Regions from separate parts of the Streptomyces sp. 796.1 genome, predicted to be linked through region 4. Evidence: riboswitches for the same ligand, from Rfam matches in the RefSeq annotation. Region 4 holds a riboswitch; each other region holds the start of a gene.
What was found. A riboswitch is a leader RNA that binds a small molecule or an ion and turns the genes downstream of it on or off. The one in region 4 is predicted to bind cobalamin.

Region 1 (2,194 bases), on a different contig from region 4:
GGCGGTCCGGTTGGCGGCGTCCTTGAAGGTCATCCAGCCGTTGCCGGTCTGCGCCAGGGTGCGCATCATCCGCGCGTACAGCACCCGGGCCGGCACGGTCTTGACGGCCTTGCCCGCGGCCTCCGCAGCCCGGTACGCGGCGTCGAACTCCTCGCCCCACAGGTCCACCAGGTCGGGCGCGTCCGCCGGCGAGAACAGCGACCAGTCGGCGTCCGCCTCCACCCGGCGCATGAACTCGTCCGGGATCCAGTGCGCCAGGTTCAGGTTGTGGGTGCGGCGCGCCTCCTCGCCGGTGTTGTCCCGCAGTTCGAGGAACTCCTCGATGTCCGCGTGCCAGGTCTCCAGGTAGACGCAGGCCGCGCCCTTGCGGCGACCGCCCTGGTTGACCGCGGCGACGGAGGCGTCGAGCGTGCGCAGGAACGGCACGATGCCGTTGGAGTGCCCGTTGGTGCCGCGGATCAGCGAACCGCGGGAGCGGATGCGGGAGTACGAGAGGCCGATGCCGCCGGCGTGCTTGGAGAGCCGGGCCACCTGGTGGTAGCGGTCGTAGATCGAGTCCAGCTCGTCCAGCGGCGAGTCCAGCAGGTAGCAGGAGGACATCTGCGGGTGCCGGGTGCCGGAGTTGAAGAGCGTGGGGGAGCTGGGCAGATAGGCGAGCGAGCTGGTGAGCCGGTACAACTCGCTGACGTCCGTCACCGCCTGCTCGGAGGCGCCGTCCGCGAGGCCGCAGGCCACCCGGAGCAGGAAGTGCTGCGGCGTCTCGATCACCTGCCGGGTGATCGGGTGGCGCAGCAGGTAACGGCTGTGCAGGGTGCGCAGCCCGAAGTAGCCGAACCGGTCGTCGGCCCGGCCCACGCCGGACGCGCCGTCGGTGCGGGCGTTGGTCTCGTCCAGGAGGGCGTCGAGCCGCGCGGCGTGCACCCGTACGAATTCCGCCGTCTCGTCGGCGATGAGCCCTTCCCGGTGACCGACGGCGACCGAGGCGGAGAAGGAGACCGCGCCCTGCCCGGCGGCCTCCTCCGCGATGGCCCGGGTGAGCAGCCGCGCGGCGAGCCGCGAGTACTGCGGCTCCTCGGCGATCAGACCGGCCGCCGCCTCGGTCGCCAGGGAGCGCAACTCCGCCTCGTCCGAGCCGGGATGGCGACCGCGCAGCGCGGCGGCGGCGACCTTCCCCGGGTCGGTGGCGGGCAGGTCGGCGGTGAGGTCGGTCAGGACCCGCAGCAGTGCGGTCCCGGCTCCTTCGGCCGCTGACACGGGCACGGACTCGCGTGAAACGGGGTCCGCGGGCGCGATGGTCACGGGGTGGCTCTCCCTCGCTCGGCAAGGGGCCACGCGGGGCGGGGCGGCGCGCGCGGGGCAGGCCGCGACCGCGGTCCCGGCATGCCACGCAGCGTCCGCCGGCCCAACCCGCGGGGCCCGGACGAATACGACGCCCGGCGGCCGGGGCGGCACCCCGGGCCATGGGCGTACTGTCGGCAGGTCCTCGGACTCACGGCGCGCAAAACGGCACACGTACACCGTTGCGGGACAGTTCCGGATTTCCACCGGATTCCCCTGCGGCGACAGCGAGGACGAGCATACATCTTGTGTTGGCCCGGGCATGCGCCCCCACATCTTGTGTCGGATGGGAAGGAATCCCGTACGGATGTGCTAATGCGCGGCGTTCGTTGGCGGCCCGTCGGGCCCGTCATCACGGGCCGGAACGGTTCGGCCGGCGGGCCGCGCATTGGTGGCTTGCCACAGTCCTGGTGTGTTGACCCCCGCCCCGGAGCGGAGTTGGGTGCGTCGCACGCCGTTCACGGACGACGGCGGACATCGGCTGGCGAAGGGGTGGGAAACGGGATGCGCAACACCCGAGCGAGAACGCGTACGGCGCTGGCGGGGGTGGCCTGCGCGTGGTTAGCGGCGGGGCTGTTGGCCGGGCCGGCCACGGCGGCATCGACCACGGCGGTACCGGCTGGCGGGCAGCACGGGGCGCGGCACGGGGCGAGGGCGTGGCCCGGCGCGCCCGGCACGGAGCGGGTGAGCCTGGCGCACGACGGCGGCCAACTGGCGCGCGAGTCCTACGGGTACGCGCTGAGCGCGGACGGCCGCTGGCTGACCTTCACGACCGACGCCGACCAGGTGGTGCCCGGCGACACCGACGGGCGCTCGGACACCTTCGTCCGCGACCTGGCGACCGGGCGGGTCGAGC
Region 2 (2,194 bases), on a different contig from region 4:
AGATCACCGCAGACACCGCAGACACCGCAGACACCGCAGACGATCGAAGGAATCAGCGCCATGAACATCGACTGGGCCGCACTCGGCGAGGTCTTCGGCGTGAGCCTGGTGGTGACCGTCGCCCTGGTGGGCGTGTTCACGCTCGGCATCGTCGGCACCTCGGCCAAGCCGGCCGAAGACGCCCCGGGCGCCACCGGCGCCGCGGGCACGGCGAGCACCGTGGGTACGGCGAGCACCGTGGGTACGACGGGTACCAGCGCGCTGGCCCGCTCCGGTGCCTACCTGTGCTTCGCGCTGTGTGCGGCGGCGGTGGGGTACGGCATCCACCTGATCGTGGCCTGAGCGCCGGTGCCGCCCCGCGGTCTCCCGCGGCCGGCACCGGCGAACGGCCACGGCCGCACCACCCGCCCCCTGTCCAGCCGGCCACCTGGCCCAACCGGCTGACCGCTTCCGCCCGATCGACCGCCGGTCCACATCCGCAGGGGCCGCGGCGGATGGGCTGCGGTCGGGCCGCGCCCCACCACACCCAGCCCGCCGGGCAGGGTGCGACCGAACCGTGTCGCGCCCCGCCCGGCGGGCCTCTGTGCAGGTCAACCGCGAGTTGACGGCCGTTCCCGGGGCGTGGTGGACTTCCGGGGCCAAACGGCGACAGGAGAGGAAGCCGGTGCGAGTCCGGCGCGGTCCCGCCACTGTCACCGGGGAGCGCTCCCCCAGCGCATGGCCACGGCTCGTACACCGCGGGCTGGAAGGCCGGGGTGCGGCGTCGATCCGGGAGCCAGGAGACTCTCGCCGCCGATCACGTCGAGCCAGGGCGCGGACCCTGAGTGAGGACACACCACCATGGCCTGCCGCCGTCCAGCGCCCCCTGCCGCCCGTGCGGCCCGCCGCCGCCCACACCGGTCGGCGTGCCGGCCCGCACCGCTCCCCCGCCGAGGCACGACGGCGGGCTGACCGATGCGTACCGACCCCCTTGCGTACGCGTACGGCGCCGTCATCGGCTTCCTGGGCGACCGCGCCCTGGGCGACCCCCAGCGGGGCCACCCGGTGGCCGCCTTCGGACGTGCCGCCGGCGCCGTGGAGCGACGGCTGTGGCGCGATCACCGCGGGCACGGTGCTCTGCACACCGCCGTGTGTGCGGGCGGTGCCGCGCTCGTCGGCGCACTGCTGACCCGGGCGGCGCGCGGCCCGGCCGGCACCCGCCCGGCGGCTCCGCACACCCTGTCGACCGCACCGGCGGGCAGGCCCGTACCGGCCTCCCCGGTCTCCCCCGTCGTCCCTGCCAGCCGGGCCACGACGGTGCGCCAGGCTGCTGCGCCGCGCCCGAGCACCGGCCGCCCGGTCAGCGCCGCCCCGCGGGCGCCGTACCCCCTCGCCCGCATCTCCTCGCCCGCCCGCGCGCGCGAGGCCGCGCTGACCGCGCTCGCCACCTGGGCCGTACTCGGCGGCACCACGCTCGGCCGGGAGGCGCGCACCATCGGCGCCGCGCTGACCGCCGGGGACCTCGACGCGGCCAGGGCCGCGCTGCCCCGGCTGTGCGGGCGCGATCCGCAGGCCCTGGACGCCCAGCAGATCGCCCGGGCCGTCGTGGAGTCCGTCGCCGAGAACACCTCCGACGCGGTGGTGGGCGCCCTGGTGTGGGGCGCGGTCGGCGGCGTCCCCGGGCTGCTCGGCTTCCGTGCGGTGAACACCCTGGATGCGATGGTGGGCCACCGCTCGCCGCGCTACCTGCGGTTCGGCTGGGCGTCCGCACGCCTGGACGACCTGGTCGGCTGGCCAGGTGCCCGGCTCACCGCCGCGCTCGCGGTGCTCGCCGGGCCCGCCCCCGGCCGCGCCTGGCGCACCGTACGCCGCGACGCGGGCAGCCATCCGAGCCCCAACGCCGGCCCCGTGGAAGCCGCGTTCGCCGGCGCGCTCGGCGTGCGGCTCGGCGGCACCCTCGCCTACGCAGGCCGCGTGGAGCACCGTCCGGTGCTGGGCGCCGAGCACCGGCCCGTCGAGGTCGCCGACATCGAGCGCGCGGTGCGGCTCTCGCGCCGGGTCAGCGCGCTGGCGCTGGCGGCGAGCGTCGCAGGCAGGCTCGCGTACGGCGCCGCCACCGCGGGCAACCACAGGGGGGATCGATGAGGGGGGCCGGGCACATGGGTGGCGGGCTGCTGGTCGCGGGGACGACGTCGGACGCCGGCAAGAGCGTGGT
Region 3 (2,194 bases), on a different contig from region 4:
GCAGTCGCTGACGGTCTGGCTCAGGGACCTCAAGCGCACCACGGAGTGCAGGTAGGCGCCGGGGCGCCGCGGGTGGGCCGCCGACGGGGCGGTGGGGGCGAGACGGGGTGGGACAGGCGTTACGCCAGCCCGTCGGCGCTCCCGGTACGTCAACCGAGCCGGCGGCCCCGGTGCGTCAACCAGCCGCCCGCGGCAGCAACTCCAGTGCGTCGATCGCGGCCGGGGACAGCACCTCCGGGGTCAGGTCCGCGATCCGGTGCCAGGCGACCGCGCTGGTCGCGCCGTCCGTCTCGGTGACCCGCAGCGTGCCCGGGGCCAGCTCGACCGCGTAGAAGAGGCCGGTCAGGTGCCAGTGCGTGCCGTTGCGGTGAGCGGTGTAGCTCTTGGCGTCCAGCAGCCGGACGGCGCGTGCCGTACGGCCGCTCTCCTCGTGGAGTTCGCGGGCCAGCGCCTGGGCCGGCTGCTCGCCGGGGTCGATGCCGCCGCCCGGCAGGTGCCACAGCCCGGGCGCGAAGACCGGCGAGGCGGCGGAGAGCCGGGTCAGCAGCAGCCGGTCGGCCTCCACGACGATCGCGTACGCAGAGACGCGGGTCCTGATGTCCACGGGGTGCCTCCCTCGATGCCGGCCACGACGGTCGTACCGGCTGCCCCATCATGATCGCGCCGGGGCGGTGGCGGGCCGGGTGCCCTGCGGGCGGCGCGTGGTGAGCGGTGGGCAGTCGGCGGGCGGTGGGCGGTGGGCAGGCGGGTGACAACCACACCGCCCCCACGCGCCCCTCCCTTCCCTGGCCAACCCAGCAGTGTCACCCACAAGATTCACTCCAGCTACCGTCTGCATCAGGACAACACCGCTACATCAGGACAACGGGCGAACTCGCTCTGTCCCCTGCGGAGCGGCGCCCCTACGCTGATAGGCGCAGTTGGTTCACGCCATCCACCAGTGGCGTGACGCAAGAGGGAACCCGGTGTGAGTCCGGGACTGTCCCGCAACGGTGAGTGGGAGCTCACGCCGTCGACGTCCGACCCGCAGCGGCGGGCCCGGGAGCGGTGGCCGGTAGCTGTCCGTCGGAAGTCCGGCAGGCCCCATGAGTCCGAAGACCTGCCGCTGCTCACGTGCGTGGTGCACGTGGTGTGTGCACGGTGGCCTCGTGGACTGGGTCGGCGGTACAGGTGGCTGCGCGGGGCCTCACCCCGCGCTTCGCCCTCGCCCCTCCCCCGTCATCGCTCGGGGCACGGGATGACGAGGGAGGACGCATGCCTGGCCACGGAGATCCGCAACCGGGCCGATCGGCGCATCGCCCCCGTACCCCCACCGGCGCCCCCACCGCACTCCCGGACACGGCGCCCGCACCCACCACGCCCCCGGCCACGGTGCCCGCGCTCCCAGCTCCGTCCGGCGCACCCGCGCCACCCCCACGCACGGCGCCCGCGCCCCCGCCCGGCGCCCCCACCACGACCCCGGTTCCGGCCATCGCCGCCGGCGTCTGCCACGGCACCCTGGGCGAGCTCTACCAGGGCCCGTTGCGCGCCGGCCCGACGCCCGACATCGCCCTGGTCTCCTTCCCGGTGGACCGGCACTCCTGGGTGTACTTCACGCCGGGCGCAGGACCACCAGGGCCGCTGCCGCTGGGCGCGAAGGCGGCGAAGGCGGTGCGGCTGTTCCTCGACCGGTTCGACCTCCAACTGCCGCCCGGGCACTGGAGCACCCATTCCGACCTGCGGATCGGCGTCGGCATGGCGAGTTCGACCGCCGACGTCGTGGCCACCTTGCGCTGTCTGTTCCGGCTCTTCCTGCTGCCGTACGACCAGCAGGTGGTGCTCGGCATCCTGGCCGCGATCGAGCGGGCCGACAGCGTCTTCCTGGACGAGTTCGCGCTGCACCTGAGCGCCCGGCACCGGGTGGTGCGCACCCTCGGCACCGCCATCGGCTTCCACACCGCGTTCGTCACCGAGCCCGGCACCGTGGACACCGGCGCCGTCACCGCGCTGCTGCTGCGCCACTACCGGCGGCGCGGCGAGGAGTACGAGCGGTGCCTGTCCGACCTGTTGAAGGGGTTCGACACCGGCGACCCGGCCGTCGTCGCCCGGGCCGCCACCACCAGTGCGGTGCTCTCCCAGGAGGCGCTGCCCAAGCAGACGTTCGCCAGCGTGCTCGGGCACCGCGAGCGGTTCGGGGCCGACGGCGTCTTCGTCG
Region 4 (2,194 bases):
ACCGAAACGACCGCGCACGGTGGCCCGGGCGCGGGCAGCGGGCAGGTCTTCGGACTCGCGGGCGCGTCCCTGACGTACGAGACACCTACTGGCCGTCGCTTCCCGGGCCACCTGGACCCAGTGCGTATGACGACTGTCGTTCCCACTCACCGCTGCGGGGCAGTCCCGGATTCCCACCGGGTTCCCTCTTGCGACGCCTCCCGCCTGGCGGACGGGGCGAACCTGCTGCGCCGGTCAGCCTAACCGCAGACGCCGGCCGGTGGGACGGGTGATCCAGCCGGCGTGGGTGAGGTGGGCCACCTGTGGTGAGGCGCTGGCTGGTGCGCCGGACCGGCACACCCCGCGGTGCCTGACGCCTCCCGCCTGGGTGCCCCGGTGGCCCGTGCAGACCCGTCGGACTCGGTGCCCGCGCAGGTCAGAGCCGTACATCGGGGGCGGGCAAGGAACGGTCGACGGCCTGGCGCGGCGCGCCAACTGTTGGCCGGGCGGGGCTGGGCCACCGGGTGGGCCGGCAGGGTGAGCCGGTCGGCAACCGGGGGAGTAGGGGGTGGACTTACTTGGACGTCCAACTATATGTTCGTGGCCAAGGCCCGCGGTGTCAGGGAAGCCGGTGCGATTCCGGCGCGGTCCCGCCACTGTGACCGGGGAGTGCGTGCTCAAGCAGATGGAACGCCACTGACGGACCGTCCGTCGGGAAGGCGGGGTGCGCGCGCTGATCCGGGAGTCAGGATACCGGCCGCGGGATGGTCCGTGTTTCCACGAGGATGGAGCAGACACGCATGGCACCGGTCGCTACCCATGACCCAGGCGAATCGGCGGAACGCACGGCGTAGACACGCCACTTCCTGACGTTCCGTGACGGCTCTTCGGCCTTCGCGTCCCACGGCATCCGACGCCGCACACCCATCCGGTGGCGGTCGGTCGGCCTGCCGTGCCATCCCGGTTCCCACCTGAGGAGAGCACCCTCCCATGGTCCACGAACTCACCCACTTCATCGGCGGCAAGCGCACACCCGGCACCTCCGGCCTGTTTGCCGACGTCCACGACCCCAACACCGGCACCGTGCAGTCCCGCGTCCCACTGGCCGGGCGCACGGAGACCGAAGCGGCCATCGCCGACGCTGAACAGGCACAGCGCGTCTGGGGCGAATGGAACCCGCAGCGGCGCGCCCGCGTCCTGCTCAAGTTCCTCCAGCTCGTCGACGCGGAACGCGACTCGCTCGCCCGCACCCTCTCCGCCGAACACGGCAAGACAGTCGCCGACGCCCACGGCGACCTCCAACGCGGCCTGGACGTAGTCGAGTTCGCCGCCGGCATCCCCCACCTGCTCAAGGGCGAGTTCACCGACAACGCGGGCAGCGGCATCGACGTGCACTCGCTGCGCTCGCCACTCGGCGTGGTGGCCGGCATCACCCCGTTCAACTTCCCCGCCATGATTCCGCTGTGGAAGGCGGCCCCGGCCATCGCCTGCGGTAACGCCTTCATCCTCAAACCGTCCGAACGCGACCCGTCCGTACCGCTGCGGCTCGCCGAACTCTTCCACGAGGCAGGACTGCCGGCCGGCGTTCTCAACGTCGTCAACGGCGGCGAGGAGGCGGTGACCACCCTCCTTGAGGACCCCCGGGTACAGGCGCTCGGCTTCGTCGGCTCCAGCCCGATCGCCGCCCACGTCTACGCCACCGCAGCCGCCCACGGCAAGCGCGCCCAGTGCTTCGGCGGCGCCAAGAACCACATGATCGTGATGCCCGACGCCGACCTCGACCAGGCCGTCGACGCGTTGATCGGCGCCGGATACGGTTCAGCAGGCGAACGCTGCATGGCGATCGCGGTCGCCGTACCGGTGGGCGAACAGACCGCAGACGCCCTCGTGGCCCGCCTCAAGGAACGCATCGCCACCTTGCGCATCGGCCGCTCGGACGACCCCGAGGCCGACTTCGGCCCGCTGGTCAGCCGGGACGCGCTCGACCGGGTCCGCCGCTATGTGGACATCGGCGTCGGAGAAGGCGCCGAACTCGTCGTCGACGGGCGTGACTTCACCCTTCCCGGCCACGAGAACGGGTTCTTCGCCGGCGCCACCCTCTTCGACCGGGTCAGCCCGCGCATGCGGATCTACCGCGAGGAGATCTTCGGGCCCGTCCTCACCGTGGTGCGCGCCGCCGACTACGCCGAGGCGCTGCGGCTGCCCAGCGAGCACC

Region 1: it holds a riboswitch for cobalamin, as region 4 does, so the genes downstream of both, ACMA1D_RS04885 (ribonucleoside-diphosphate reductase subunit alpha) here and ACMA1D_RS26200 (CoA-acylating methylmalonate-semialdehyde dehydrogenase) in region 4, are expected to answer to the same signal.
Region 2: it holds a riboswitch for cobalamin, as region 4 does, so the genes downstream of both, ACMA1D_RS01675 (cobalamin biosynthesis protein) here and ACMA1D_RS26200 (CoA-acylating methylmalonate-semialdehyde dehydrogenase) in region 4, are expected to answer to the same signal.
Region 3: it holds a riboswitch for cobalamin, as region 4 does, so the genes downstream of both, ACMA1D_RS07430 (hypothetical protein) here and ACMA1D_RS26200 (CoA-acylating methylmalonate-semialdehyde dehydrogenase) in region 4, are expected to answer to the same signal.

The regions. Positions count from the first base shown of each region.
Region 1 covers NZ_JBLIWA010000004.1:128,685-130,878, reverse strand. The annotation lists gene ACMA1D_RS04885 (ribonucleoside-diphosphate reductase subunit alpha) at 1-1,299, opposite strand, end outside; cobalamin riboswitch at 1,457-1,596, opposite strand; gene ACMA1D_RS04880 (TolB family protein) at 2,023-2,194, shown strand, end outside.
Region 2 covers NZ_JBLIWA010000002.1:64,966-67,159, forward strand. The annotation lists gene ACMA1D_RS01670 (hypothetical protein) at 61-342, shown strand; cobalamin riboswitch at 654-786, shown strand; gene ACMA1D_RS01675 (cobalamin biosynthesis protein) at 955-2,124, shown strand; gene ACMA1D_RS01680 (cobyric acid synthase) at 2,139-2,194, shown strand, end outside.
Region 3 covers NZ_JBLIWA010000007.1:185,078-187,271, forward strand. The annotation lists gene ACMA1D_RS07420 (SRPBCC family protein) at 1-55, shown strand, start outside; gene ACMA1D_RS07425 (NUDIX hydrolase) at 176-604, opposite strand; cobalamin riboswitch at 905-1,122, shown strand; gene ACMA1D_RS07430 (hypothetical protein) at 1,255-2,194, shown strand, end outside.
Region 4 covers NZ_JBLIWA010000044.1:52,214-54,407, forward strand. The annotation lists cobalamin riboswitch at 44-190, opposite strand; cobalamin riboswitch at 564-756, shown strand; gene ACMA1D_RS26200 (CoA-acylating methylmalonate-semialdehyde dehydrogenase) at 970-2,194, shown strand, end outside.